DNA from 3 places in the Bacillus sp. WC2503 genome. Region 3 is predicted to be linked to each of the others. Evidence: riboswitches for the same ligand, from Rfam matches in the RefSeq annotation. Region 3 holds a riboswitch; each other region holds the start of a gene.

Region 1 (10,373 bases), 2.3 Mb from region 3:
GCTTTCACTAGGCGGATAAACCAATATAAGAAAATCCATGGCAGTATATAAGTTGTTACGATACTTAGTAAACGAGGGAGGAGTCCAGCTGTATTAATATTAAAAATGGGGAGTAGTAAGTAATTAATTAAGAGGATTAATATAATAATGAGAAAGGTAGAGTTAAGTTTACTATTAGATTTCATAATAAGTCACTCATTTTACAATAATATCCATATTTCGTATTAAGTATAGCAAAAATAAGGATAAAAAGAATAAGTAATTATTATATTGTACATGAATTTGGTATAATGAAGGAACAAATGTTCTTTTGAGGGGGGAGTACTATGCGAGAAATGTATCCGAAAAATGGCCGTGTTATTTTACATGTGGATATGAATTGTTTTTTCGCATCTGTTGAAATTGCTCATGATTCATCATTACAAGGAAAGCCATTAGCGGTTGCTGGAAATGAAAAAGAGAGAAAAGGAATTATTATAACGTGTAGTTATGAGGCGAGAGAATATGGAATACGTACGACGATGCCTCTTTGGGAAGCGAAAAGGTTATGCCCACAATTAGTTGTAAGGCATCCAAATTTTACATTATATCGTGAAGCTTCATTTCAAATGTTTCAAATCCTTTCCCGTTTTACAGAAAAGATACAACCAGTCTCTATAGATGAAGGATATTTAGATATTACAGATTGCTATGCACTCGGTTCGCCTCTTGAAATAGCAAAGATGATTCAACAAGCGTTGTTAACAGAGTTACAGCTTCCGTGTAGTATTGGAATTGCTCCAAATCTTTTTCTAGCAAAGACCGCTTCAGATATGAAAAAGCCACTTGGTATTACTGTACTTCGAAAACGTGATATTCCAGAATTGATTTGGCCACTTCCAGTTGGAGCCATGCATGGAATTGGTGAGAAAACAGCTGAAAAATTAAATGATATTCATATACAGACAATTGAACAATTGGCAAAGGGAGACGAGCATATCATTCGCGCTAAAATTGGAAAGCACGGTGTTGATTTACAAAGGCGTGCAAAAGGTATGGATGATAGAGAAGTTGATCCGAGTCAAATGGGACAGCATAAAAGTGTCGGTAATTCGACGACCTTTTCAAAGGATATGGATGAAGAGAAAGAGTTACTTGATATGTTAGAACGTTTATCAAAATCAGTGAGTAAAAGATTACAAAAGCGAACTCTTGTCAGCTATAATATTCAAATTATGATTAAATACCATGATAGGCGAACGGTAACACGGAGTAAGCAATTGAAAAATGCAATTTGGGAAGAACGCGATATTTTTCAAGCAGCATCCCGTTTATGGAAGCAACATTGGGACGGTGATTCCGTTCGTTTATTAGGTGTTACAGCTACTGAAATAGAGTGGAAGACAGAATCGGTGAAACAATTAGATTTGTTTTCATTTGAAGAGGATGCGAAAAAAGAACCGCTACTTGCTGTCATTGATCAAATTAATGATAAGTATGGAACACCGCTTTTACAACGAGGTAGTCAACTACTACGTAAGCAAGAGAAGTCGTTTCAACAAAAGTTAGAAAATAAGTTTATGTAGAAGGTGTCATGAAGTAGTAAATAGCATGACACCTTTCATATTTAACTTGCTTCTAAATCTAAAGAAGTCCTCCACCCAGCAGCAGTAACGCCAGATTCTAATAACATTCTACTTACTATTTTTTCAATTAAGATAGCCGCATTTGTCTTGCAATGTAATGTAGCCTGTATACAGACTTTTTGCTTAGAATCTACATCTTCACTATATAACTCTTTTAAACCGAGACCTTCTGTACTTACCATGTGCATGAGTAAAAAACGAATATGTGCTTCATTTTCTTCGGAACAAGTAAGAGAAAGGAAGTAGTTTGTTTGTTCAGGTGATTCTTCTTTTGATTTTTTATTCATAAAGAGAGCGATCGGGCGAAGTAGTATATTTGCTAGTAAAACGCCGGTTGCACCTAATATAGCTGCAAGGAGAAAACCAGCGCCTGTAAGAGTACCGACAGCAGCACACCATAAAGTAGCCGCAGTATTTTTTAATCCTCTAATACTAAAACCGTCACGGATAATCACACCGCCTCCTAAAAAGCCAATCCCACTAACAACTTGAGCAGCAATACGTGAGGGGCTAGCATCATGATCAAGCATGACGGATAATAAAACAAATATACAGGCACCAAGTGATACGAGAGCATTTGTCCGTAAACCGGCCATCCGGTGTCTCCATTGCCTTTCCATTCCGATGCAAGCACCTATAATAATTGCGATAAATAATCTTAATACAATGTCATACCATACCATCATGGTCACCTCCATACATATAAGTACGTGTGATGTTTTTAAGAATGAGTGGGGAGTACCACTCATTCTCGTTTTTATCCCGCTATTTGCGGGCAGTAAGACCCCCACTGATTAAAGTTTCACTTTATAACCAGCTATGAAACTTTTTAATATAAACTTTTTTCAGGAATTGTGTTAAGAAAGCATAGCCTAATAGTATTCCTACTAGCCAAGGGAAATAGCTAAGTGGTAATGCTTGTAAACCAACAGCCGCACCAAGTGGTGAGAATGGAATATAAATTCCGATTGCCATAATACAAGCGGTTAATAACAGTACCGGTGCTGATGCAGTACTTTGAATGAATGGAATCTTCTGTGTTCTTATCATGTGAACGATTAAAGTTTGTGTGAGCAGTCCAACGACAAACCAACCAGATTGGAATAATGATTGTTCGCTAGGTGTATTTGCACCGAAGACATTCCACATGACTACGTATGTGATAATATCAAATATGGAACTAATTGGGCCGATACAAATAATGAAGTTCCGTAAGTTTGCAGTATCCCATTTTCTCGGTTTTTCTAAAAATTCTTTATCCATTTTGTCCCATGGAATAGACAGCTGTGAAATATCGTAAAGCAAGTTTTGAATTAAAAGGTGAATGGCAAGCATCGGTAAAAAGGGAATGAAAGCACTGGCCACTAACACACTAAATACATTTCCAAAGTTAGAGCTAGCCGTCATTTTAATATATTTTAAAATATTTCCGAACGTAGTGCGTCCTTCTAAAATGCCCGCTTCTAATATAGTTAAACTTTTTTCAAGTAGAATAATATCGGAAGACTCTTTTGCGATATCAGTTGCAGTATCAACAGATATTCCAACGTCAGCATCACGTAATGCTACGGCATCGTTAATACCATCCCCCATATAACCTACTGTATGACCGTTCCCTTGTAAGGCACGAATAATGCGAGATTTTTGCATTGGATTTATTTTTGCGAACACTGTTGTTTCTTCGGCTAGTTTTGCTAATGCTTTATCTGGTAAAGAATCGATCTCGTAGCCAAGGATAGGCTCACCAATATCCAATCCAACTTCTTTACAAACTTTTTTTGTAACAATTTCATTATCACCAGTTAAAATTTTTACTTGTACACCATGTTTCTGTAATGCTTGAATAGCAACAGATGCAGATGGTTTCGGTGGATCTAAAAAGCCAATATATCCAGCGAGAATCATATTAGTTTCATCTTTTACCGCGTACTCTTTATCATTTATTTTTCTATTTTTTTTATAAGCTACAGCAATTACACGCATACCTTCGCCATTCAATGTCTCACTTAGTTGTTTGACATTTGAGCGCATTTCCTCGGTAAGTTGAACAATCTTTCCGTTTGATTCAGTGTAGTTACAAATGGATAAAATTTCTTCCACGGCACCTTTACAAACCATTGTATGTTCACCTGAGATGTCTTTGACGATGACGGACATGCGACGGCGGGCAAAATCAAATGGAATTTCATCTAGTTTTTGAAACGTTGAAGGGTCGAACATTTGTTTTTCTTCTGTATGCTCAATAACAGCTTTATCTATTAAATTTTTCAATCCAGTTTGATAGAAGCTATTTAAATATGCAAACTGTAATACACGATTGCATGGATTACCAGTAGGATCTAAATGTCTAACAAGAACAACTTTATCCTCTGTCAATGTCCCAGTTTTATCTGTACAAAGAATGTTCATCGCGCCTAAGTTTTGAATAGAATTTAGCTGTTTTACAATAACTTTTTGCTTAGACATGTTCACAGCACCTTTAGCTAAATTAGCAGTTACAATCATTGGTAACATTTCAGGTGTAAGACCAACTGCAATAGCGATAGCGAAGAAGAAAGCTTCTTGCCAATCACCTTTTGTGAATCCATTAATGAGAAGGACAATGGGCGCCATAATAAGCATGAATGTAATTAAGAGCCAGCTTACTTTGTTTACACCTTTATCAAAGCTTGTTTCTGCGCGCTTCCCGATTACTTTATTCGCTAAAGAGCCGAAATACGTATCGGTACTTGTTGAAACGACAACAGCTTTTGCGCTACCACTTACAATATTCGTACCCATAAAGCAAAGGTTTTCCATATCGAGTGGATTGAAATTTTTTTTCATATTTTTTGGTAAGATATGCTTGTTTTCTGTATGGTAGCAGTTTTCGTATTTTTCTACAGGAAGTGCTTCCCCGGTTAATGAAGACTGATTAACAAATAAATCTTTAGCCGATAAAATACGCACATCAGCTGGAACGATGTCACCGGCTGAAAGTGAAATAATATCGCCAGGTACAAGTTCTTCAATTGGAATTTCTATTGTATAATTTCGATTTAAATTCGTTACGTTTTTTGTTTCGTGTACAAATCCATCTATTCTAAAGACGCTCGCGGTTGTTCGAACCATCGCCTTTAATTTATCCGCGGCTTTTTGAGAGCGGAATTCTTGTAAAAAGCGAATCGTTGAACTTAGAAGTACCATTACAGATACGACAATTGTTCCTTGCATGTCATCTGTGAAAAAAGAGAGCGCTCCAAGAGCTAATAAAACAAAAATAAATGGATTTTTAAATGCCAGCAGAAATTGAATGTACCACGGCAATGTTTTATTATGAGCAATTTCGTTCGGACCATATAAAGAAAGTCTACGGGACGCTTCTTGTTTAGAGAGTCCATTTTCTGTAGTTTCTAGAAGTTTTAATGCAGAGTTTATATCTTGTGTTGCAACTTCCACTAATACTTTGTTATTTGTTTGCATGCTATCTTGATCGTAAGCATGCTTTGTTTCTTGTCTTTGAAAATTAAACATCGGTAGTTCCTCCTTTGTCATGAAGGAGGAAACAAACTGTTACTCGACTATTTAAAATTAGGAGGAACAGCTTCTTTCCTACCTACATGATGAAATATTAACGTAAAACATATGGGTATCTGGGCCGAATCATCACTTGCCACTGTTCCTCACCTCCGTCCAATTTAATAGTTTCTGAATATGCTATGTTTGTTTCATAGTCAGGTGCATAAAGACATAAAAAAGACCTTTACTCACAACGAGTAAAGGTCTGAATTCACAGTTGAAAAACGTCCACACGAAAGCCTGTTAGTAAACATAGCTAAAAACAGTTTTTGTGTATGACAAAATACATGCACCTCTCCCTCGTTGAGTTTTAGCACTGTATAGCATAGGTACTGAAACCAGCTACGTTAAAAAAGGCCTTCATTCCGACCTTTCCTGTTGACCCATTGGCGTCTCTCGACATTTTTGGGCAGCAGCGTTTCTCTATACAGGAGCCTCACCTAACAGAGACCATATTCAATTACATGTTGAATGTTAGCACTGTAAAATCGTAGTGTCAATATCTTTTTAATCTGTTTTTTTGAAAAATCAAATAGATTTATGAAGGGTATATAGTATGAAATAAGTTGTATTTTTTGAGAATAAGTTGGAAAAATAAAAAATAATGAATATAAATAAAAAGCACTCATTACAGTGCTTTTTATAATAGATTATGAGATTGTAGGATTTTCAAAAATAACAATTTCTGAGTTATTTGTTGTTGAAACGCGTTGTGCGTAATATGTTAAAGCTGAAGAAATATATGTTGGTAATGTCTCATTTGTATGTGATGTTGTATATTCATGGATTAATTCTTTTAAAGTCGTCCATTCTAATTGTGCTGGGTGATCAGACACGAAAGAACTTACCCAGCGATCAAATGAAGATGAAAAATCAGTTTGTAAACGAAATACTTCTTTCATAATAAAACGCTCCCTTAAAATGTAGTACAATCATTTTACCACAAAACACGAACGATAGCTAAATTTTTTGAGTATAACGTTCGTGTTATATAGTTGTCTAGATGATTGGTTATGTAAATTCAATTTGCCATTTGAAATAACATTCCGTAAGATGAAAGATAGATTATATAAAGAGCTGGAGGAAAGAAAGTGGAATTTGTATTTTTAGGAACTGGTGCAGGTGTTCCTTCAAAAGGAAGGAATGTTTCAGCAATTGCTTTGCAGTTGTTAGAAGAACGAGGACAGACTTGGTTATTTGACTGTGGCGAGGCGACGCAACATCAAATACTACATACGTCTGTACGTCCACGCCGCATTGAAAAAATATTTATTACGCATTTACATGGCGATCATATTTTTGGATTGCCGGGTTTATTGGGTAGCCGTTCGTTTCAAGGTGGAACAACAAAATTAACAGTGTACGGACCAAAAGGAATTAAACAATTTATTGAAGTGGCATTATCAGTAAGTACGACACATGTGAAATATCCACTTGAAATCGTTGAGATAACAGAAGAAGGTACTGTGTTTGAAGATAATGAGTTTTATGTAGAAACGAAAAAATTGTCACATGGCATTGAATGTTTTGGATATCGTATTGTAGAGAAAGATATACAAGGTGTTCTTTTAGTCGATAAATTGCTCGAAATGGGAGTGAAACCAGGGCCAATCTTTAAGCGTTTAAAAGATGGAGAAGTAGTTGAATTAGAGAATGGTACGATACTAAATGGAAAAGATTTTATCGGTCCGCCTCAAAAGGGAAGAATTATTACCATTTTAGGTGATACACGATATTGCGAAGCGAGTAGAGAGCTAGCACAAAATGCTGATGTACTTGTTCATGAAGCAACTTTTGCGGCAGACGATGAACAACAAGCGCATGATTATTTTCATTCCACATCTAAGCAAGCTGCGAGCATTGCACTTCATGCAAATGCGAAACGATTAATATTAACTCACATTAGTTCTCGTTATCAAGGAGATACATATAAGGAATTATTGAAAGAGGCACGAGAGTTATTTCCTAATACAGAAATAGCGACAGATTTAAAATCATTTCCAGTAGAAAAATAATGATTTTTGGAAAAATGGTAACATTAGGTTACCATTTTTTTATGTCTAAAAAATTTTAAAAATAAAACTGTTATTATTTTATACTTAAACTTGGATGATACAGAAACTTAGAATGGTTTGAATATATAGGATAAAAATACGTAATAATGATTATTTAGAAAAACTGTTATATAAGTCAGATGACATACAAGTAATACAAATAGCAGAAAGGGACTTTTATTCAGAACTTTTAAAATTCAACAAAAGTAAGCGTTTTATAAAAAACAAGCTATAATGAGGGCAGATTACAATTTATTATAAGTCACATGCATATTAGTCATTGTCGTAACAAGTGAAGTTGACTAAAACATGAGAGAGTAATATGGAGATTATAATAGGAAAGATATCATTATTTGTACTAAGTCTTTTTTACTTTTTAGCTAAACGGTATGATTAGCTAGTGTAGCTGTTGCAAGTGGTTTAGTAGAAGCTTTTTTAATAATAAGTTGGTGGGGATTTAATTGGTATACCACTCTTTAAAAGAGTTCAGAACATCAGCAGGTAGTCTAGGTTGAGTAGCGGGTGCAAATTTAGTTGTATTAACAATGGTTATATCACCTGTTTATGCTATGCTTGCAATGGCTTCTGTGTTAAACTTTGGATTGCTACCAGGATTTATTGCTGGTTATCTTATATCGTTTTAAATGAAAGTAATGCTATATTTCTTATGTATTATGGTATCTGGTATTATTTCAGGATATTGGTTCATTTTATTCAAAAACTATCCAATTCGTACAGCGGAACAAATTCGTGGTAGAACTGGAACAGCAACAAATGTGGCAGCTTAATAAAATAGTAGAATAAATTTTTTTCATAGAGGTTTAGGGGGAGTTATGATGAAGTACCGCTCAGTGTTTGATATTATTGGTCCGGTTATGATTGGTCCATCAAGTTCACATACAGCAGGCGCGGCAAGAATGGGGCAAGTTGCTCGTCAGCTGTTTCGTCATGAGCCAGAGAGAGTTAGCATTTCATTATATGGTTCATTTGCAAAAACATACCGTGGTCACGGTACGGATGTAGCGCTAATCGGTGGAATACTTGGATTTGAAACAGATGATTTACGTATTCCAAGTGCGTTAGATATTGCAAAAGAACGCGGGATTGAAGTGGAATTCATTGAAGAAGATGCAAATGCTCCGCATCCAAATACAGCGAAAATTCGTCTGTATAAAGGTGAAGAGGAAATTGAAGTTGTTGCTTGCTCAATTGGTGGCGGTAAAATTGAAGTTGTAGAATTAAACGGATTCGATCTTCAATTAACAGGCACGAGTCCAGCACTACTTATTGTAAATAACGATCGCTTTGGTGCTATCGCAGCTGTAGCTTCCATTCTTGCGAAACACGAGATTAACATTAGTACAATGAGCGTTTCTCGTAAAGAAAAAGGAAGAAGAGCGCTTATGGTCATTGAAACAGATGAATTGTTAGCAGATGAAGTGATTGAAGAAATAAAAGGGCAACAAAATATTTGTCAAGTAACTATTATGGATTAATTGCAGGGGGGACACACCATGTTTCGGAACGCAGCGGAACTAGTGGCGCAAGCTAAAGAACAAAATGTAAAAATCGCAGAAATTATGATTCAATGTGAAATGGAAACAAGACATATTTCACGTGAAGAAGTAATTGCTGGTATGGAAAAGAACTTAGTCGTGATGGAACAAGCAGTAGAACGTGGTATTCGCGGCGTGAAATCACCAACTGGTTTAACTGGCGGTGATGCTGTAAAAGTTCAAGCGTATATGAAGAGCGGAAAAGGCTTATCTGGAGATACGATTTTGGACGCAGTGAGTAAAGCTGTTGCAACAAATGAAGTAAACGCGGCGATGGGGATTATTTGTGCAACACCAACAGCAGGTTCTGCTGGAACAGTGCCAGGTGTACTGTTTGCACTGAAAGAAAAATTACAACCTACACGTGAAGAAATGATTGAATTTTTATTTACAGCAGGAGCTTTCGGTATGGTAGTTGCGAATAATGCTTGTATTTCTGGTGCGGCAGGAGGATGCCAAGCAGAAGTTGGTTCAGCAAGTGGAATGGCAGCGGCAGCAGCAGTTGAGATGGCTGGTGGAACACCAGATCAAGCAGCTACAGCGATGGCAATTTCATTAAAGAATATGCTTGGTTTAGTGTGCGATCCTGTTGCAGGACTTGTAGAAGTACCTTGTGTAAAGCGTAATGCAGCGGGTGCTTCAAATGCGATGATTTCAGCGGATTTATCATTAGCTGGTGTAACGAGTACAATTCCATGTGATGAAGTGATTGAGGCAATGTTTAGAATCGGACAAACGATGCCAGTAGCACTTCGTGAAACAGCTGAAGGCGGGCTTGCAGCAACACCGACAGGTCGTCGTCTACAAGAAGAGATTTTTGGAAAGAGTAATAACTAAAAGTATATGATGATAAAAAATGGAGCTCAAGTAAGATTGAGCTCCATTTTTATTTTTCTTTTGTGAGTTGTTCTAATGTTTTTCCAAGATCATGTGATCGTTTCGTTGCCTGTGTAATACAAGAAACGAGTGCTTGTTGAAATTTATTTTCCTGTAATACTTCAATGCCTGCTTCGGTAGTTCCGCCAGGAGATGTAATTTCCTTTCGCAAAACAGAAGGGTGTTTTTCGCTTGCTTTTAGCATTTCAGCAGCACCAATCATCGTCTGAAGAATAAGCGATTTTGCAACATCTTCTTTTAAACCAATTTTTTTTGCGGCGTCTTCCATCGCCTCTACTACGTAATAAATATAAGCTGGTCCACTTCCAGACAATGCAGTGACAGCATGCATATCTTCTTCCTCTACAACAGAGACGAGACCGACCGTTTCAAATAAAGATTTTGCAGTTTGAATATGTTCCGCTGTTGTATGTTTTGAAGGCGAAATAGCGGTAGCTGATTTTAAAATAGCGGCAGATGTATTTGGCATTGCACGAATGATCGGAACGTTTTTTTGAAGTAGGTTTCTAATCGAGTGAGTAGAAACACCTGCTAATAGCGAAATAATAAGCAAATCCTTATTTATATATTCTTTAAGAGGGGTAAGCGCTTCTGCAACATCCTTTGGTTTCATTGCTAGAAAAAGAATATTTGTATTAGCAAGTAGTTCTTTTTTGTTATGCGTACCTTTGACACCATATTTT
Region 2 (10,373 bases), 270 kb from region 3:
GTGTAATCGATTGTCGTTTTGATTTAGCGAATCCTAATTGGGGTAGAGAAAAGTATGAAGAAGAACATATTCCTCATGCGTTATATTTTGATTTGAATTTAGATTTATCAAGTCCTATAGCAGAACATGGTGGCCGCCATCCGTTGCCAAGCATTGAAGAGTTTGCGGACAAGCTTTCGGAGGTTGGTATTGATGAACATACGACAATAATTGCGTATGACAGTCAAGCTGGTGCAAATGCTGCTCGTTTATGGTGGTTATGTAACTATGTAGGACATGAGAAAGTATATATATTAGATGGTGGTTTCCCGGTTTGGAAAGAGAATGGACTACTGACAACAACGGAAATTCCTGTTGTTATACGAAAAACATTCAAAACAAACATACAAGATCATATGCTTGTATCGATGGAAACAGTAAGAGAGAATATCCAGGCAGGTGCAGATGTTACGTTAATTGATTCAAGAGAGCCGAAACGTTATGCTGGTGTAGAGGAACTTGTCGATCATAAAGCAGGACATATTCCGACAGCAGCAAACTATTTTTGGAAGGATGGAATGTTGCAATCAGGACAATTTAAGAATGAAGCTGAGCAACAAGAACGATTCCAAAATCTGTCGAAAGATAAGGAAACCATTGTATATTGTGGTTCTGGTGTTACGGCATGTCCAAATATCATTGCGTTAAAATTGGCTGGATTCCAAAATGTTAAATTGTATGCAGGTAGCTGGAGTGATTGGATTTCTTATCCAGAAAATCAAATTGCAAAAGAAGAAGATTAATCACTTGCATGCAAAAATAATTTGTATTAAAATAAGGTCACAAGCAAGAGATTGCTCGAAAAACTTTGTATTTTACACATTGGAAACAATGTGATAATATAACGACAAGTAAATAATACATCCTGCGGTGTACGTAACTTATTTATGTCTAAAACCGATGTTAGTTATACGGAAGCTCAATATTTAGCGACCATCATCAAGCCTTCCTTGTGGAGGAAGATGTACGGTAACTGTGAGGGCATCCACCTGCGAGTAGCGGGTTTTTGGACATTTACGAGGAGCGGCACGTGCGGGGGTCTTATTTCAACTAACCTTATATAAAATTCCTACGGTGTACGTAGCTTATGCATGTCTTAAACCAATAAGTTTAATATGGAAGTTCAATATTTAAATGTAGCTAACATGCCATCTTTTTAAGAAGGAAGTTACAAACATTTGTGAGAGCATCCACCTGTGAGAGCAGGTTTATGGACATCTAGAGAGAACGGCATATGTGGGGCTATATAAAAACCTTACGTTTTATACGTAAGGTTTTTTTGTTGCATAGATATATCAATATTATCTTGATTCACCTGTGAAGTTTCCGTAATAAATGTAGCACTTTCTGTCTTCATCAATCTCTCTTGAATCTAAGGAGAATTCCATAGACATGCCGTCTCGCTGAATATATATAATATCTGAATGAAGAGATGGTAAAATTTCTTCGTAGTTCCATACATCTTGACTATCTACTAAGCTTGAACTCGTTTCACTTAGTTCTCTAATTTCAAAACCGATGTGGGAGTATGTAGGGTCTGAAGGGTCATTGGCGAAAACATCTTTTTGAATATAAATAACTGCTGTTCCGTCTGGATCAACCGAAGTTGCAGTAACGACATAAGTATTTTTCTCTTTAATAAAATATTCACAAGTCATGCGTGCGATAATTTCAGAATTAGAAATATTGGCGTAGTTCCATAAAGCAGGATACCCTTTCGTTTCATCATTAAGTCGATATTCTAAGCGCATTTTATCCGATACGATAAACTTAACTAAATCTATATAATTCAATCAAATTTACACAAGTTAGTGCTTCATCGTGTTCTCGCAACCCCAAAGGGACGAGGGGTATAACACTCCACACGAGGCAGTATCGTTACCTCCTATTATCAAGCATTTATTTTACCCATCTTGATAAATTTATCGAAGCATTTACATCCCTATCGTGATGGCTATTGCATGGAACACAACGCCACTCACGAATCTTTAAACTCCACTGTCCTTCTGGTTGAACTGAATGGTCGTATTTAACTCCGCAACATGAGCAAATCTTGCTTGAAGCGAACCATTTATCAGCTTTTACATACTCAATGCCATACTTCTCGCACTTGTATGACAAACATTGAAAGAAGAAGTTTAATTTTTGAAAGGAAAGTGCCTTCGATAGTTTTTTGTTTTTTAACAGGTTTGAGATAGATAAGTCTTCCACAACAATCCTCATTGGTTTGGTTTTCACCAATGTAGCTGTTGCTTGATGGATATGGTTATTTCGTATATTCATAATTTTCCTAGATAACCGCAGGTGCTCAGCTTTAGCTTTTTCATATCCGGCAGATTGAATTTTCACACCTTTTTTAAATCTCCTAGACATATCTCTTTGCGCTGACTTTTTCCTTTTCAAAAGTTTTTTAACCTTAGCATCTTTGTTTATATTTCGTTCTTTCGTACCATTAGAAGCTACAAACAGCTCTTTTAAACCAACATCCACACCAATCGACTCATTGGTTAGTTCTTGTAATTCATAGTCTTCTTGGAACCCTACACTAATCCACCAGTGACGACCATCAAATGTAACTCTTGGATTGGATGTTTTTTTGTTTCTTGGTAGCTGTTGGCTTGTTTTCACTACTCCAATGGACTGAATATGAACTACTTTCTTTCCTATAACCAGTCTTTCATAATTGGCATAAAATCCTTGAATTAAATCTTTTTTGGATTTATAAGAAGTGTGATAACCATTTTTGTACTTTTTGAACGAATTTTTTCTCGCCGTATCAAAGTCTTTTGAAGCCTGTTTGGGAACTTGTGCATTGATGTCTTTTAACCACTCAGATCTCTTTCGCTTTTTGATCTTTGTAAATCGTTTCTGTAAAGCTAACTGTGAAACAGATTTTCCAAATAGCTTATAGTATCTATCACTCATTCTTTTACAATAGTTATAAGCAAATCTTGCAGCACCAGCATGGTTTCTAAGCACTTGTTCTTGTTCAGGCGTTGGAATTAGTCTGACTTTCTTCGCCAATATCATCAGAAGCCTACTCCTTTACTGTGCGATTATTCGGACACTCACCTTTTAGATAATGAAAGATGGATTCCTCTGAATAGTAGCGTGTTCCACCAGCATTCTCGTAAGACTACTCGGATGCAAACCTGTTAATTTTGATACTTGACTAACTCGTAAAAATTTCATTATTATTCTTACCTCATTGAACCTACAATAGTACGTATGTTCGGTATATTCAATGAGGTTTGATAGATTTAATTAAATTTATCTCGTTCAACTAAGGGCGCAATTCCTTAGCCAGTTCTCTTATGAACTTCTCATGTTTTCACATGAGCGCAGACTATATGTTTATCTCTTTAGGGATAGAGGATTTTTCCAGCACCATAGGCTTGTGATGTACTCTCGTCAGTTATACGAGATAGTCGTTGAACGTTCATCTTATCACTTTTGACTTAGATGATTCGAGGCGGAAGACCCATTGTTCTAATGTTTAGGATTTAACCTTGCATCATCTGATTGATTTTTTCTGCTTTCGCGACATTCACGCTCGCTATTTCTAGCCACGTTGTAGTTCAATCAGCTTTAGGGATTGCCCGCAGTTAACCCTCACTACTAGCCAATCACTTGACTAGCAGGGCTTACTGATATATTTAATTAACATTGGTTATAATCGGTTAAATAAATCGTAACAGTTAGTTACCCTCTTCTTCCTTTTTCTTCTACTTTATCATGCCATCCTATATAATAGGAATAGAATTTAAAAAGGGGAGTGCGAAGGTGACAAAAACGAAATGGCTAGTAGGTGGTGTCGTAACGTCTTTAATGACTGGCACTTTATTTGGTTGCGCACAAGATCTTCCCCCAAAACCGAATGATAATAGTTGTTCTGATTGGGATTGGGATGATGAACTTGGGGTATGGCAGTGTGATGATAGTAGTTCAGGTTATCGTGGGCATTATTTCTATGGTGGGCGATACTATCAAAATAAATCCACTTTTAAAAATTCATCGGCGTTTAAATCGTATCAATCGTCTGCTGAATTTAAAGGTGGAATTGGAAGCGGTTCAAAGGGAGGATTTGGAGGCTAAAATATGTCGCAATACATAAGGGATCGAAAAGAATTTTATTTAAAATATCCGAATTTTTGGTCGGATTTATATGAATGTGAATATAGTTTGTTTCATGTTTTTTCTATAACAAATCAGACTTTGGAACAATTACACTTAGCGACTGAACGAATGGGTAAAATATTTTTTAAGACTGCTAGACTTTTGCGAAATTTAAGTGACGAACAGCTTCTTGAGCTTGGTTTTCCTCCTGCGAGCTTATCATTCATTAGAATGATAGGATTATATCCTGAATCTGTTATTTCACGATTTGATTTCGTTATAACGGTTGATAACCAAATTAAAATGCTTGAGTTTAATAGTGATACACCAACTTTTATTATGGAATGCTTTCAAATGAATGGAAAAGTTTGTGAAAACCTAGGTTATGATGATCCAAACTCGGATCAAGAACGATTACTATCTTCTGGTGTTACGAAAGCTGTAATGGAAGCGACAAAGGGATTAGACAATCCAAATGTTGTTTTTACAGCACATCATGAACATATTGAGGATTGGAATACGACTATGTATTTAAGTCAGTTATGCCATGTTGAAAATAAAGTAGTGCCAATGTCAGAACTTAGAATTACGAAAGATGCTCTAGTTGATAAAGATGGGGCGAAGATTGATGTTTTATATCGCCAAACGTATCCGATAGAAGATTTAATTGAGGATCAAGATCCTGAAACAGGAGATTTGGTAGGTGTGGAACTGCTGCAACTTGTAAAAGACGGAAATCTCTTTATTATAAATCCTTTGTCTGCCTTTTTACTTCAGCCAAAATCAATTCAGTGTCTTATTTGGGGATTAGCAGAAGAAGGGGCTTTTTATACAAATGAGGAACAACAGTGGGTTAAAGAATATATGCTACCTACATATTTAGAACCAGATTTATTTTTAGGAAAAGGTTCTTTCGTTCAAAAACCTTCGTTTGGTAGGGAAGGTGACACAATTACAATTCGCGATAAAGACACGAATATTATGATTCGAAATGCACATGAAACATATAAAACGTCATTGCCGATATTTCAAAAGTATATAGAGCTTCCAGTTGTATGTTTGGAAACTGAAAAAGGAGTGGAGAAACTATCGTATGTGTTTGGGGCGTTTTTAATCGCTGGAAAAGCGAGCAGTATCGGTATACGTGCTGGGGAAAAGATTACAGGAAATGAATCTTATTATTTACCAGTAGGTATTACGAAGGGGGAAAATAAATGATTAATTTTTTACTATATTTAGCAGTATCACTCGTACTTTTATGTATAGGTTTGTTCCTTATGGAAGTGACAACGAAAGTGAAAGAATTTAAGTTAATGGCTCAGGGTAACAAAGCGGTCAGTTATGTACTTGGAGGAAGGGTACTCGGGCTAGCTATCGTTTTATATTCAACGGCCGCTAATTCCATTTCACTTTTGGATATGGTTTCGTGGGGAGCGGTTGGTATTTTGGCCCAAATTATTGTTTATTATTTAGCTGAGTGGCTTACACCACGCTTTAATATAAATAAAAGCCTTGAAGAAGATAATCAAGCAGTCGGCCTGTTTCTTATGTTTTTATCACTTTCAATTGGTATTGTAATTGCTGGTTGTGTAACTTACTAAAAACTTACGTTTTATACGTAAGTTTTTTTTGTTCGCTAACTTGTACTATATATGAGAAAATAGGCTAACAACAGAGAGGGCTTTTCTGTAATAAGGAAAAGTTTCCATACAAAGTGTTGACATCTATTTTAAATAAGAGTAACATTTTCTATGTAATTAAAATAAGTCTCTGTTAGGTGAGGCTCCTGTATAGAGAAATGCTACTGCCCAAAAATGTCGAGAGACGCCAATGGGTCAACAGGAATGATCGAATTAAGGTTTTTCTTAACGTAGCTGGTAATGAACCTATGCTATACAGTGCTAAAACTCGGCGAGGGAGAGGTCCGTAGATTTCTAATTATATTAGGAATCGTTTATTTGTGTATGCAATGACCTTTGCTCTCTTATGAGTAAGGGTCTTTTTTGTTACCAATCTATGAGTCATTTCATAATATAAACTATAAAAATAAACGAGGAGGTGAGGAGCATGTCAAATTCTGACTCGGTTCCGTTACCCATATACTTCAAATCAAAAATATATGATGTAGGCAGGAAACGACTTGTTCCTCCCTCTATATTTATCATAATGTAGCGTTTATATACATAATTAAGCGCTAGACACTTTCACGGTAAAGTGGATAAATTGAGAAACAAAGCGTTTCTTCCTATGTTGTAAAGGAGGAGACGATAATATGTTATATGTAAACAAAACTGTGGGTAACACGTCATATAAACAAAGTAAAAAATCAATGAAAGAACAAACAATGCTTCAAAAAAATAAAGATTTATTGATTGAAATTGCAACAAGAGATGTAAAATCTGTATTTGCGTATTTTAAAACAACAAGAGACGGATTATCTATGAAAGAGGCGCAAAAACGTATTCAAGTATACGGTCGAAATGAATTGACTTCAAAAAGAGCGCGTATTGCAGAAGTAATAATGAAGTTAAGTGGAATGATTCCAGGTTTTTCAAAACAACATGTGCGTGATCAATTGCAATGTGAAACAATTACTGTGTCTAGAGTAGAATGTGCTAGTAGTACAGGGCTAAATAACGAACTGAAAATGATGAAGTTACCAGTACAAGAACTTGTACCAGGAGATATGATTTTTCTTTCAGAAGGTGATATAGTACCGGCAGATGTACGTATCATTTATGCAAATGATTTATTGGTAAATGAATCTGTGTTGACAGGGAACGATGCAAATGTTGAGAAATTTGAAAGTTGCTACCACCTTGAACGTAAAAGATTTATTCCATTAAAACGGATGAAAGACTATAATCCACTTGAACTTGAAAATGTATGTTTTAAAGGTACTAATATTATTGGTGGAAATGCAAAGGCTGTAGTTGTTTCAACAGGTAAAAATACGTATTCAGGAATACTTCATACTTGTTGCAGTAGAACGTCTTAATGTGTTAATGATGCTAAATATATAAAAACAATGTATAATAGACAAAGTTGAAAAAACGTAGAATGGTAATCTATTTATATAACCTTACGTGATAACGTGAGGTTATTATTTTTTGTTAGTAGGAGAGGAATTATGAAAAAAGTATTATTAGTTGATGGTATGGCACTATTATTTCGTGCTTTTTACGCAACAAGTGTCTACGGACAATTTATGAAACGACAAGATGGTACCCCGACGAACGGGATTCATGGTTATATGAAGCATTTATTAACAGCAACACAAGCAATCGAACCAACGCACATTGTAACGTGCTGGGATATGGGAAGTACGACATTTAGAACGGAATCTTTCTCGAATTATAAAGCAAATCGTGCAGCACCGCCAGAAGAATTAATTCCGCAATTTGATTTAGTGCAAGAAATGACTGCGAAATTATCTATGCCTGTAATAGGCATGAAAGGTTATGAAGCGGATGATTGTATTGGTACGCTTGCAAAACAATATTGCAATGAAGCAGAAGTTTATGTTTTGACAGGTGATACAGATTTACTTCAACTTGTTGATACGAATGTTACAGTTATGCTTCTTCGTAAAGGAATTGGAAATTACGAGTATTACACACCGGAAAAAATCATGGAAGAGAAAGGTGTAGAACCTTGGCAAATTGTCCATGCGAAAGCTTTCATGGGAGATACGAGTGATAACTATCCAGGCGTAAAAGGTATTGGTGAAAAAACAGCGTATAAGCTTATTCAAGAATACGGCACAGTATCGGCAGTACTAGAAAATATAGCATCATTAACGAAAGCGCAGCGTACAAAAATTGAAAGTGATTTAGAGAATTTAAATATCTCTTTACAATTAGCGCAAATTCATTGTGAAGTTCCAATTTCATGTTCGTTAGAAGAAGGGTTACACACAATGGACGAAGAAAAACTACGCTTTGTATGTAACGAAATGAATTGGGGAAGACCTGAAATATTAATAAACATGTTATAAATACTAGAAAGACCGATTTAGAATGAATCGGTCTTTCTTTTTTTGTTCACAAAGTTGTCAGAAAATAAACGGAATTTTCATGTGAAGTTCAAATGGATTTCACAACAATCAATTATTATAAGTCTACACAGATAAATCCTTATCCCGCATTAACGGGCGGTGGGACTTCTATATCAATATTATCGCTGAATAAAGAGTGATGATGGAAGAGTAACTCCCTGTAAAGGCCCGATTGATGTAGGCTAATAATTAGTGAGGGTACATCCTTTCATTGATTAAAGTTTCAAGTTATCTTTTATATAAACCATCCCCCAAGGAGGAAAATAAACATGCGAAAAAAAGTGAGAAAATCCTTTAAACAATTATTAATAGAAAATAAACAATCCCTACTAACTAATAAAGAGAATATGAAAGAAATTGAAGAACGGATTGAGAAACGACATGTAGCATATAGTGCTGCTAGTAATTGATAATTTTGTTTATGAAAAAAGCTTGTAGTTTGTATATTATCCGAACTACAAGCTTTTTCTTTTTTGATTAACGCCACCAAATCCAAGTCCAAAAGTAATTTCGTATATTTCGAGGAGTAATGCGTATGAAACGTTCACCGTCAAAGAAACAATTAAAATTTGGTAGTGTGTCATCTGGATTTTCTGGAATAAAGGTGACGATGTTTTCGTTACTTGTAACGGTTACTGTAATTGGTGGATCGGTAGGCGAGACTTGAAGTTGTAAAGAAACGTTTGCTGTGTTTTTAAATTCATTATGAATAGGTGGACTTATCACTTGTACTGTGAATAACACGATAATTGTTTCGTTCGGTTCCAAATTAGTAGCAACTAGGAAACCGATATTCGGGTTCGCTAATGGCGAGCGTTCCCCATTAATGAAGACAGTGCCGTTTATAAATTGTAAACCTGCTGGAATGGTGTCTTGTAACGAGATATTTGAAAGTGAAATCTCGGAAGTATTCGTAATACGCACCGTGTAATCAAAATATTGATTTAAATAAGCTGAGCTGACGGAAGCATTTTTCGTGACTGTTGCAGTTGCAAATTGAACTGGTATACGAACAATATTTGAATTAACAATGAAAGTAATAATTGGATCCTGTGGTGTCAATTGAAAAGCAGCGGTAACTATTGCAGAATTTATAATTGTACTGTTTGAAGGAATAGAAGTTACGAGAACTTGAAATGTTATAGTTGCTACTGTATCTGCAGATAAAGAACCAATATTAATACCAGTGTCTGGACGAACATTTGGAACTGGAGTACCGTTAATTGTTACACTGTTTTCTATAAATGTTGTACCAGCTGGAATACTGTCTACAACAGAAGTACTGATTGTCGGGATTGGGGAGTGATTAAATACCGCTAATGTGAATGTAATGATATCTCCTATAACGGCGATAGATTTGTCTGCTGTTTTTTCAATGCGAACCATCGGATCAATGACTGTCGTTGTAACGGTATTTGTTTGTTTTGTAATTGTAATAGGTGGTTTTGTTGGATCGATGATAACGGTATAGGAAACAGAAGCATTATTATTAATTGTAGATTGAAGAGTAGAAGAAGATATTGTCACTTGGAACGTAATAATAACAGATTCATTAGGAGCAAGATTACCTAATGTAATACCATTTTCAGGATTCTCATTAGGCTGATTGATTCCGTTAATCGTAACACTACCAACAACAAAAGTCGTATCTATTGGTAAGGTGTCTCTGGCAAGAAGGTCTTCAATCGTTACATTACCGCTATTCGTAATCGTAATTGTATACGTTAAAGTTTGACCAGGTAAGGCATTTGTTACACCAACAGATTTTATGGCAATGACATTATCATTTTGGACAGTAGTTGTGACGGTATTTGTTGTAGTCGTATTTGTAACAGGGATGTTATTTGGGTTGACTATATAGTTAAAAGTAGTAATTGCGTTGTTGTGTAGTTCGTTTGGTGTTGGAATAGAAGTTACAGTTACTTGGAAGGAAGCGATAGCATTTCCACCTACCATTATAGTGCCAATTGGTATGCCGCTTACTGGATTCACTCCTGGAAGAGTTTCTCCGTTTACAATGACGCTATTTTCAATAAACGTAGTACCTTGAGGAATAATATCTTGAATAACTACATCATTTGCTGCAACATTACCAGTTTGATTTAGGGTAATCGTATACGTTAACGTATCACCGACCGTTGCAAATGCAAGGTCAACAGCT
Region 3 (10,373 bases):
TTCACTTCTTCTACAAATTCCCATGTCTCTCCGTTATCTTTTGATTGATAAAGTGCACTACTATCGCCATTGTAGTCTCCATCTGCCCCTTGTCCAACTAACATATTAAAAACCCCATCTTTCTCATATGGCATACTAGGAGAATCAAAAGGACTTATTGCGGACTGTGTATAATCTAATTTCACTTCATGCGGCGGATATTCTACCTTTTTAAAAGATACCCCCCCATCATCTGTGCGATATAACTCTCCCTCATTACCAGAAGGTCTAACTGCTCCTAAAAAACCAAGTTTATCATTTATAAAAGTGATTCCTGATACACTACCAATCCCCCTATTAAATGGGTCTGGATTAATAACCTCCCATGTTTCCCCTTCATCACTAGTCCTGCTTAATGAATAAAAGGCGCTCCCTAATGCTTTATCTGTCATATTTAGTTTATAACCAACTTCTTTCGATAGGAAAAACTGTTCTTTTTCATTCTTTAAATCTTGTTGTTCCTTCTCTTTAAGCCTATCTTCTTTTGGAGGCGTCTTTGATTTACTCCAACTTGCGTCACTTATTAAATTATATCTAGCAGGGACTAGCTCTTTCTCTTTTCCAGGGACAAATATAGATACAGTATATCCAATGATATCAGAAGCTGCTTCTTTAAGACTCTGCCCCTTACCATCCTCAGTAATATTAATAATTCCCTCTGTATTGGATCCCCAATTTCTTTTTCCATAATAAATCAACCCATACTTACTTTCATTCCATTTTTTGACCGTTTGCTTAACTGGAATCGCCTTAACCGTTTTAATTAAAGGTTCTACTAATTTATCATCATTATAATCAGGCTTTGCGTATCCGTCTCGTATTATAGTAATATCTTCTGATTTCTTCTCATTATAAGAGATTAAATAAGTTTCTTCTTTCCCATCAACATTTTTCCCATAAACAAATGTATCAAACGCTGTAATTGTTCCATCTGAATGAAATGTAAGATCAAAATCAGTTGCCATATACAATTTCTTTGGCAAAGGATATTTTTTATTTATATCTTCAAAAATACCTTCTACTCCAGATTTATATATATTATTATGTTTAAGTTTAACTGACCTTTCATGTTTTAACTTTTCTACAAACCATGCCAATTTGCCATTGTAATTTATTGCACTTTTATAAATCTGCATCCCATAAAATGATGTAATTGCAACAATAATGATAATAGAAATGGATCTCCATGCTATTGAATTAGTTAATTTTTTAGATTCATATTCTCTATTTTTTATCACCCGCATTGTAGTAAATGTAGTTATGGATATAAAAAGTACTATACATAATAACAAAATGTAAATATTATAATTCATTCTTCCGTACTGACAGTATAAGGCCAACTCATAACAAAAAATCCCGTATACAATTATTAGTATTGGATTTGTTACTAATGACAGAAGTATCCTTTTTGTATTTTCTCTAAATATAGAAACCACTCCTAATTACATGAATTACTAATATTAAGTATACTTTATTGTAAAGTAACAAAAAAGCTATTTAATCTTGCCGCCAAAAATACAATAGACATCCGTCTATGTAAATGGTAGATGTCTATTAAAGCCGTTTAAAAATTTAGTTGTTTCATAGACAATGGACTTTTGATTGAATACTAAAGTTGCTTCATTTGAGAGCTAAATATTGAAAATGAACCCTCATATATTAATTCATTCCCCTCAATGATATTTATCTTTCAGATTTTGTTGATGCTTTGTATAAAAAAGATTCTAAAAAGGTAATTGTAATTGAATTAGAGAAAACATGCGAAGGTTGGGAAATTAGTAAATCATAGATAAAAACGTCCTATATTTTAATAGGACGTTTTTTCTTCTATAAATAATGTAGTTGAGATGTATTGTACTCATAACTATAAATGTTTTTTAATTATGGACATTATACAAGTCGACCAATTCTCCAATATCTAAAAAGGACGGTTTAACTACTTACTTACTTACTTACTTATATCTATCTATCTATAATTCATTAAACCTACTTCTCCTCATACCATGGGTTTAAATGAATTAGTACTTCATATATTTCTGGGTTCTGATTTATAATAGTGGTTTTTATATCCCTACAAATATCATGTCCTTGCTGGATGCTTAAATGTGCCGGAACACTAATTCTAATATCAATTAATACATAGTGACCATGATCACGTGCGCGCATTCTATCAATTCTTTTTACAAAAGGATGGGCCTGAATTACTCTCTTATATTCACTACATTTCTCGGTAGGAATACCACCTTCCATTAATATATATATTGCTTCTTTCCCCATACTAATCGCTAACTTTAATACGAAAAAAGAAACAATAATACCGGCTAAAGGATCCCCATAAGCTGCATATGGAATGGAATAGATATTGTTTATCAAAGCAATACCAATTCCAATTACAGCTGCAATTGAGGCATAAACATCAGCAAGATGATCATAAGCAGTTGCTATAAGCCCGTTGCTTCTTGTTTTTCGACCAATTCGTATTGTGTATACATATAAAATTTGCTTCCATATTAATGAAATAATCGCTGCTATAAAAGCAATTATATGGGGTTCTGTCGCTGGTTCAAATAATGACTTTATCGATTCATAAGCCATAAATAAAGCCGCTAAAATTAAAATCACAGCTACAATTCCTGATGATATAACTTCTGCTTTACCATGTCCATAAGGATGATCTTCATCAGCTGGCTGGTTTGAAATTTTCATTGATCCCAATGAGGCTACGGATGCTACAACATCGGCAGCATTATGAATCCCATCGGCTAATAATACCTGACTTTTGAAAAGTAAACCGACTATAATTTTGATGAGAGTCAGAAATATATTGCTAATTACACTAATCCATGCTGCCAATAAGGACGTTTTTGGGTTAGCATTCATAGTTATCCCCACCTTAACTTTACTCTTGTTTCAAAATATTATTGTTTAATTCAATTGTTTAGTTATAAGTCTATATCTCATCATTTTAATTTCTTTCATACATTACCAAATAATAAGTATGTGGGTCTATACAAACATTTTCTCCTATCAGTAAAGGTTAAAAGCATAACTTACTTTGTTCTTTTATCCTTATTTGTTATGAAGTGTAAAAAAGAGTGACACAAAATGCCATATGCCTTTTATTATTCCTTTTACGTTTAGTATTGGAGTTACTTTAACATCCTTAAAATAGTAATTATGATTGAATAAAAAGACGAGAGTTGGAAATTAGGAAATCATAGAAAAAACGATTTATAAGATGTAATATTGAACCTAAAATAATTAAAGATAAATAAGATATACTACACGATGACGCATGTTGTTTAACAATGTAGTTTTAAGGTGTATTATCCCTTTGCTTGATACACCTATTGTTTATGTTTTTTATCACCCTTTTATCATTACAAACATCAAAGCGACTAATGTGTTGCTTTGATGTTTGATGAAATGTCTTCAGGTATGATTTCTAATTCACTCTGCACATTAATCTTTACTCATCTGATCACAACAATTATTTTTACAGGTTGTCCATTTCACATAGCTGTAGCAAATACTATAAGATTAAAAGCATATAATTGAATATGAGTGTAAGCTGTATACATTATTTATCCTTCTTTTAACTTCTTGGAGATTTTCCATATGATTGAGTATCTCTATACGCTTTTCTTTAATGAATGTTAAATGATAAAACTTTCAATTTTATTACACTCTTTGTATGTTAGTTTTTAAACTTTAATTAAACCTTCATTTATTTAAGAATTTATAAATCAGTTGAAATATTTGCATCAAATTCATCTGATTTTTTAGTATCTATTTTTTCCCCATCTATTGTCACCCTTATTTCTTGTTTTTGGTTTGCTGTTACTATCCAAGCATTCGGTAAATAACGATCTTCATGGGATAATGTAGAAGGTGAATTTATAACCTTTCCTCCTAAATATAGCGTAGCAGAAGAACCTCCATCCATAGCCATTGCATTTATTGCTCCTTTTTCATATAGAATATCTTGACACTCTTTTAACGTAGCTCCTATGCTATGTGTCTGCCTACCGTCAATCACTAGAAACATTATTGTGCCATCTTCTTTTTGCGCCATAATACTTCGGGGAGCAGAGCCCCAACCACCGTCTCCTTCTGTAATCATTTTTTCTCCATTAACAATTAACTGTGGCATAAATCCTGCTGCTGAAACGACTTGTTTATCCAAAAGTTGTTGGGTAGAATAATTCCCTGTTATCATTTGTCCAAACTTTGTTAAGCCCGTAATAATTGTAGGGGTATTTTTATCTATATTTGTATCAATTGCTTTCCCATTTTCTATTACTATTCCAGTTGCAATATTTCCTCCACCCCTTCCTGTTTCATCGGCAAATCCACTTGCATTCACAGCAACAAGTGCATGATTACGTTTTGCCATTACGCTAATTTTTTCTCCTCTTTTATCGCCCTGTGTTCCTTGATGGCTAACAAGTTTAACATTGAAAGGGTTACTAATAGTGACTAATTTTCCTTCGAAAAGAAAGCGACTATCTTTGTTACTTTTAATCGTTTCTACGTCAATTTTTATTGGCTGATTTTTTAATTCTTCTAATCTTTTTCCTGCTATTTTTTTATAAATATTCTCATCACTATTTAACCATTTTGGATGATTAATTCTATCTTGTAATTTATCTAGTTCCTTTTGGGATAGGAATGTATATTTCGCATATTGTGGATGCTGAGAAGTTAGTATACTCCCAGCAATTGTTACACGAAAATCTCGGCCATAGTTAGTACCAAATAATATTCCTATGCCAATAAGCATGAAAATAGAAAGAAGGAGCAAAATTCGTTTGAAGATTTTTCTTAGATGTTTCATAGTTTTATCCTCCGGCATTAATTACATTCAATGAATCCTTTAAAATATTATTTACCTAAAGACAAAAGTGTTTGTTCTCCTTATTCCCGAGTTCCCCACTATGTCTTAGCAAGCAAGGCAAAATACTTATTCTACATTTCGTATTTATTTCAGTGTATATTTACAAATTTAATAACGTTTTTGCAACCAAGAAATATATTACTAATCCTGTTCCGTCAACAAATGTTGTAATAAATGGACCAGAAACGACTGCAGGATCTAATTTAAATTTTCTCAAAATTAAAGGTAAAACAGCTGCGACAAGCGAAGCCCAAATAACAATAAATAATAAAGTGATTGCTACAACTTGTGCAACTTCTGTTCCAACCCCTAACATATAAGCACGAATGAGCCCAGCTACCCCAAGTGCAAGTCCGAGAAGCATACCAATTGCAAATTCCTTTTTCATTACACGGAAAATGTCTTTAAATTTCACCTCTCCAATACCGATTGCACGAGTAATTGTTGCTACAACCTGTGTTCCTGTATTCCCTCCAGTACCTACTAATAATGGAACAAAGAAAGCAAGGGCAACTACTGTTTCAATTTCGTCTTCAAAATACTTTAGTACTGTACCTGTATATGCTTCAGCAACAAAAAGAAGCAATAACCATGGTAGGCGTTTAAAGAAAATGCTCCAAATACTAGATTCAAAGTAAGATTGATTTAATGGTTCACTTCCACCTAACTTTTGGATATCTTCTGTAGCCTCTGCTTCCATAACATTCATTACGTCATCAAATGTTATAATACCAATCATTTCATTATTTGCTGTTGTTACGGGTATTGCCGCTAAATTATAATTCAGTAGCTTTTTTACAACTTCTTGCTGATCAACCTCAGCGGGTACTGAAATCACCTCTCGAATCATGATATTAGATAATATCTCTTCATCTGCTGCTAGTAATAATTCATGTATGGAAACGATTCCCTTAAGATAACCATGACTATCAAGAACATAAATATAAGAAATTGATTCTACATTTTCAGAATGTTCCCTAATGTACTTCAATGTCATTTTTACTGACCAATTCCCTCTAACTGCAACATAATCACTTGTGACAAGACTTCCTGCCGTTTCAGGTTTGAAAGCCATTAACTTTTTTACATTATGTTTTGTAATTTTATTTAGATACGCCATTAATTGAGCTTGTTTTTCCGGATGAACCGCAAGAAGTAGATCTACTGTTTCATCAATCGGTTGTAAATTTAGTAATTTTTTAGCTTTGTTTTCAGATAAGTGAATTAAGATATTATATTTTTCTTCTATACTCAAATGTTGAAGAATTTTTGAGCTTTTTAATACAGGAATCTTATCTAGTAATATGACTTGATCTTCAATTGAAAACCGTTTTATTTCTTGCGCAACATCATACGACGGATGACGTAAAACTTTATCTGCATCCAAATCATTTTGGGTTACAAGTAATTCATTTAATAATTTCTTCATGTTAACTCCTCCTCATATTGCTAAGGGAGACTCTAGAGTTTCATGAGTGGTTTTGTATTATTTTATCTGTCTAAAATTTTGATTAGAGCATTAATAGTTACATTGCAAGCAATTTATTAAGAACTACCTCCTTTTTGAATATAGACAAGATAAAAATAAATAACATTAAACAAAAAAACCTTACTCAAAAAGGAGTAAGGTTTTTTTACAATACAAATAAATGATTATTAAGACAGCTCTGCAAAAATCCCAGAGGTGCCTTTCTATCAAATCGTATACCACTCCCTCGTTGAGTTTTAGCACTGTATAGCATAGGTTTTTATAACCAGCTACATTAAAAAGGGCCTTAATCCGACCGTTCCTGTTGACCCATTGGCGTCTCTCGACATTTTTGGGCAGCAGCGTTTCTCTATACAGGAGCCTCACCTAACAAAGATTATTGAATTACTTCAAAATTTAAACCAGAATTTAATATTTGTCAACTAACTTTCGATTTGATTCATAAAAAATTCTTTTTTAGAGAAATGTAATTAGATTCTATTACAAATTTGAAATTTAAATACAATTAATTCAAAAAAACGTTATAAAACATATGAAATTTCGTATAAGAAACGTATTGTTTATGATTAATTTGTAACTTTATAGCAGAAGTTACATCATTAGTCATACCGTACTTCAAAAGAACATTCTTCAAAAAATCTTATTTTATGATTAATATCTTCTTTACTGTTTATCAAATTTATATGGTTAAACTACTTAATCAAATTATACATTCCAAGTCGCAAATATGTATCTATATGAGACAATTAAATACAATTTCTCAAATCATTTCTCAAAGATTTATAAAGCAATAAAGAATATAAAGTTAGCAATACGTTTACTTGACAAGCAAAAAAAAAGTATTTATGCTGGCTACACGAAACTAACACATAAAATTTATATTGCTAAACCTGTTAGGTGAGGCTCCTATACAAACACAGGCTATTGCCCAAAAATGTCGAAAGACGCCAATGGGTAGAACAGGAATTGTCGGATTAAGGCTCTTCTTAAGATAGCTAAGTAATGAATTTCCATTACTTTACGTTGTATAGTGCCAAAGCTCTACTAGGGGGAGAAAAGCTTTATTTAGTCATGCCATTTTGAAATCCCCCTAGTATGTAACTAGGGGGATTTTTACGTAAGAAAACAGGGTGTAAGCGATAGGATCTCTCAAAACAAAAATACTATTTATTAATTGGTGAGAACAAGATTCTATTCATTAGCAAATGTAATATTAAGTGTTAATGTAAATCAGGAGGATATAAAAATGAAAAAAATATTAAAACTCGATTATCTATTGCTCCTCCCTCTATTCATAACATGTACTTTAGGTATTATCATGATGTATAGCGCGAGCTCCATTGTAGCTGTTCAACATTACGGTTATAACAGTAGGCACTTTGTCGATTCTCAATTAACAAAGCTATTTTTAGGAACAATTGGGCTAATAGTTTGTGCTATTCTCCCATATGAAATATGGAAAAAACGAATAGTCTCAACCTGTATTATGATTGGGGGAATTTTTTTGTTAATTATGGTTTTATGGAAAGGAAAGGTCGTAAATAATGCTCAATCTTGGATCTTTGGAATACAGCCAGCTGAATTTCTTAAATTAGGAACAATACTTGTAACAGCCCGTTTTTTTGCATTGCGACAAGGACCAGTTAAACAAACTTGGTTTGGGGGCGGAAAACTTTTATTTTTTTTAGCTACAATTTTTTTCCTAATCTATAAACAGCCAAACTTAGGATCTGCTCTTTTAATATTAGGTATAGGTTGTAGCATATTTCTTTGCTCGGGAATAAATATAAATCTATTAATTAAAAGAACTATACTCGGTTCTATTTTTTGGTTACCTATTTTATATTTTTTGATTCAATTTAGTTTGTCAGAAGTTCAAAAGACACGTATTACTACGATTCTCAATCCCTTTGTTGATGCACAAGGGAATGGATATCAGCTTGTAAATTCTTTTATTGCCATTGGCTCAGGAGGAATTATTGGACGTGGATTCGGAAATAGCATTCAAAAAACTGGTTATCTCCCAGAACCACATACTGATTTTATAATGGCAATCGTTTCTGAAGAATTAGGATTTATTGGTGTATTCATTATAATGACCGGAGTATTAGCTATAGTTCTTCGCTCACTAAAAATTGCACAGCTATGTGAAGATCCCTTTGGAAGTTTTATAGCAATTGGTATAGGCTGTATGATTGGTATGCAATCTGTTGTTAATTTAGGCGGTATTACGGGAATACTTCCTCTTACGGGTACCCCATTTCCATTTGTAAGTTTTGGTGGAAGTTCTTTAATGGTTAATTTAATAGCAATAGGAATACTACTTAATATTTCAATTTTCAATAAAATTAAGTTTGATAATCATAATATATGATTATCAATATAAGATTCTATTTTTAATGGATGAATTCTTTCTCGTTTTGGACAGACTGATTCCGTAAATCAATCTGTTGTTTTTTCATTAGAATTATTGCTAAACAATAAAATAAACACAGTAAAAAAAATATAACATTGTAAAAATCCGTGGCAAGGGATGAAGCATTCATAATGGCTGAGAAAATATATATATAATTGGCTGGTCTCAATTCTTAAAATTCTTTTTATTATATAGATAAGCATAAAAATATTAGGAAGTTAATAGTAATATATATCAGATAGAAATTATTAAATCAAAAGAAAAAGCAATCATTGAAAATATAAAGCATTAAAGACAAGGCAAAAGATACACGAAACAAAGAATACGGATGCAAAAAATGAATCAATTTACGTATAGAGTACATTTAAAATACAGTTTTCAAGAGAAAACATTTAAGTAAAGCTTTACTACAGATTGGCGGGCAACCTGTAACAGACGAAACACCTCCTATTGTTAGAATGCCTACAAAAGCAAATAAAACCTGTTGTTTGGATTTATTTTCCTTTCATTTAGTTATTGTACTAGTAATTTATTCCATTTCAAAGATAGTGATGGCTACTATCATTCTTCTAGGAATACAGAATTATTAATGCATTCATTTTTGGATATTTATCAGTTCCAAGTTAACAATTCTAAATAAAATTACCCTTTAGGAAATTAAAGTGGAATGATATTTGCCAACAGGAAATTTTGCTAAGAAAGGACAGGGAATAAGACTATTGGTAGAGCTTTTACTGGAATTAATTGTGAGATTAACGTAAATTGCAAGAGTACGCTCGTAAAATTATGATATATATAAATCAAATCGGAGTGAATACGATATGAGAGCGGTCGCGAAAAAAGTAAAAATAATACGTTTGCAGGATGAATATTGTAAAAATTGTAAATATCAAACGGATGTAGAACAGTATTGTATTGAACAATGCGACATAGGAAAAAAACTTATTACGCTGGGTAAAAAAGAATTTAGAAAGAGATCGACAAAAGTAAAAACGATAGAAGAAAAATGGGATGAAAAGTGCAAACAAGCAATAATTTTATATAATCAAGGAGTAAATTATCCAGATATTGCAAAGGAAATGGGGTGCCACGTGAGTAATTTGTATAAAGAGCTCAAAAAACGTGGATGGTTACAAATGTAAAATCATGAAATAAATCCCCAAACAAGTTATACGATTGGAACATCCTTTGTATTTGATATGAACTGTATACTTGCTTATTTTCAGCAATTACAAAACAAACTATTTCATTTATATGTTCTAATTTTTGATTATCTAAAATTGGTATTTCACACCTTCTCATTTTTGAGGAAGAAGTCTTCTTTCGGAAAACGATAAAATTTTAACATTAAATTTCTGGGTTATAATTTCTAAAAAGAAAAACACCCGTTCTGATTAAGGACGAGTGTTTTTCTTTTTAGGTTATCTGACAGGGATAAACTTCCATGAGCTAGGTTTTTGTTTTTTTTCACCTAGTACAATCCAATTTTTCTTTGCATTTATATTCTCATAATTTAATGGATAGTCATCTGT

What was found. Region 3 has a riboswitch for magnesium ahead of mgtE (magnesium transporter). Riboswitches for the same ligand answer to the same signal wherever they lie in the genome.
Region 1: linked by a shared signal. The riboswitch ahead of mgtA (magnesium-translocating P-type ATPase) and the one ahead of mgtE (magnesium transporter) in region 3 are both predicted to bind magnesium.
Region 2: linked by a shared signal. The riboswitch ahead of ACUN26_RS04660 (P-type ATPase) and the one ahead of mgtE (magnesium transporter) in region 3 are both predicted to bind magnesium.

The regions. Positions count from the first base shown of each region.
Region 1 is NZ_JBQYMD010000001.1:3,390,172-3,400,544, reverse strand. Features, by position in the region: gene ACUN26_RS17340 (hypothetical protein) at 1-185, opposite strand, end outside; gene ACUN26_RS17335 (DNA polymerase IV) at 327-1,565, shown strand; gene ACUN26_RS17330 (MgtC/SapB family protein) at 1,607-2,308, opposite strand; gene mgtA (magnesium-translocating P-type ATPase) at 2,433-5,138, opposite strand; M-box (ykoK) riboswitch at 5,471-5,638, opposite strand; gene ACUN26_RS17320 (DUF3932 family protein) at 5,834-6,085, opposite strand; gene rnz (ribonuclease Z) at 6,275-7,198, shown strand; gene ACUN26_RS17310 (hypothetical protein) at 7,882-8,025, shown strand; gene sdaAB (L-serine ammonia-lyase, iron-sulfur-dependent subunit beta) at 8,074-8,733, shown strand; gene sdaAA (L-serine ammonia-lyase, iron-sulfur-dependent, subunit alpha) at 8,752-9,630, shown strand; gene proI (pyrroline-5-carboxylate reductase ProI) at 9,680-10,373, opposite strand, start outside.
Region 2 is NZ_JBQYMD010000001.1:853,938-864,310, forward strand. Features, by position in the region: gene ACUN26_RS04620 (sulfurtransferase) at 1-782, shown strand, start outside; RNA gene ssrS (6S RNA) at 899-1,081, shown strand; RNA gene ssrS (6S RNA) at 1,103-1,286, shown strand; gene ACUN26_RS04635 (hypothetical protein) at 1,341-1,790, opposite strand; gene ACUN26_RS04640 (RNA-guided endonuclease InsQ/TnpB family protein) at 1,939-3,069, opposite strand; gene ACUN26_RS04645 (hypothetical protein) at 3,823-4,134, shown strand; gene ACUN26_RS04650 (glutathionylspermidine synthase family protein) at 4,138-5,373, shown strand; gene ACUN26_RS04655 (DUF350 domain-containing protein) at 5,370-5,756, shown strand; M-box (ykoK) riboswitch at 5,918-6,083, shown strand; gene ACUN26_RS04660 (P-type ATPase) at 6,428-7,153, shown strand; gene ACUN26_RS04665 (5'-3' exonuclease) at 7,286-8,152, shown strand; gene ACUN26_RS04670 (FbpB family small basic protein) at 8,482-8,622, shown strand; gene ACUN26_RS04675 (DUF7507 domain-containing protein) at 8,690-10,373, opposite strand, start outside.
Region 3 is NZ_JBQYMD010000001.1:1,125,327-1,135,699, reverse strand. Features, by position in the region: gene ACUN26_RS06010 (WD40/YVTN/BNR-like repeat-containing protein) at 1-1,475, opposite strand, end outside; partial or broken gene ACUN26_RS06005 (DUF4878 domain-containing protein) at 1,739-1,828, shown strand; gene ACUN26_RS06000 (cation diffusion facilitator family transporter) at 2,026-2,919, opposite strand; gene ACUN26_RS05995 (phosphodiester glycosidase family protein) at 3,779-4,876, opposite strand; gene mgtE (magnesium transporter) at 5,037-6,365, opposite strand; M-box (ykoK) riboswitch at 6,639-6,806, opposite strand; M-box (ykoK) riboswitch at 7,308-7,484, shown strand; gene ACUN26_RS05985 (FtsW/RodA/SpoVE family cell cycle protein) at 7,672-8,799, shown strand; partial or broken gene ACUN26_RS05980 (ISNCY family transposase) at 9,119-9,301, opposite strand; gene ACUN26_RS05975 (helix-turn-helix domain-containing protein) at 9,663-9,983, shown strand; gene ACUN26_RS05970 (zinc dependent phospholipase C family protein) at 10,263-10,373, opposite strand, start outside.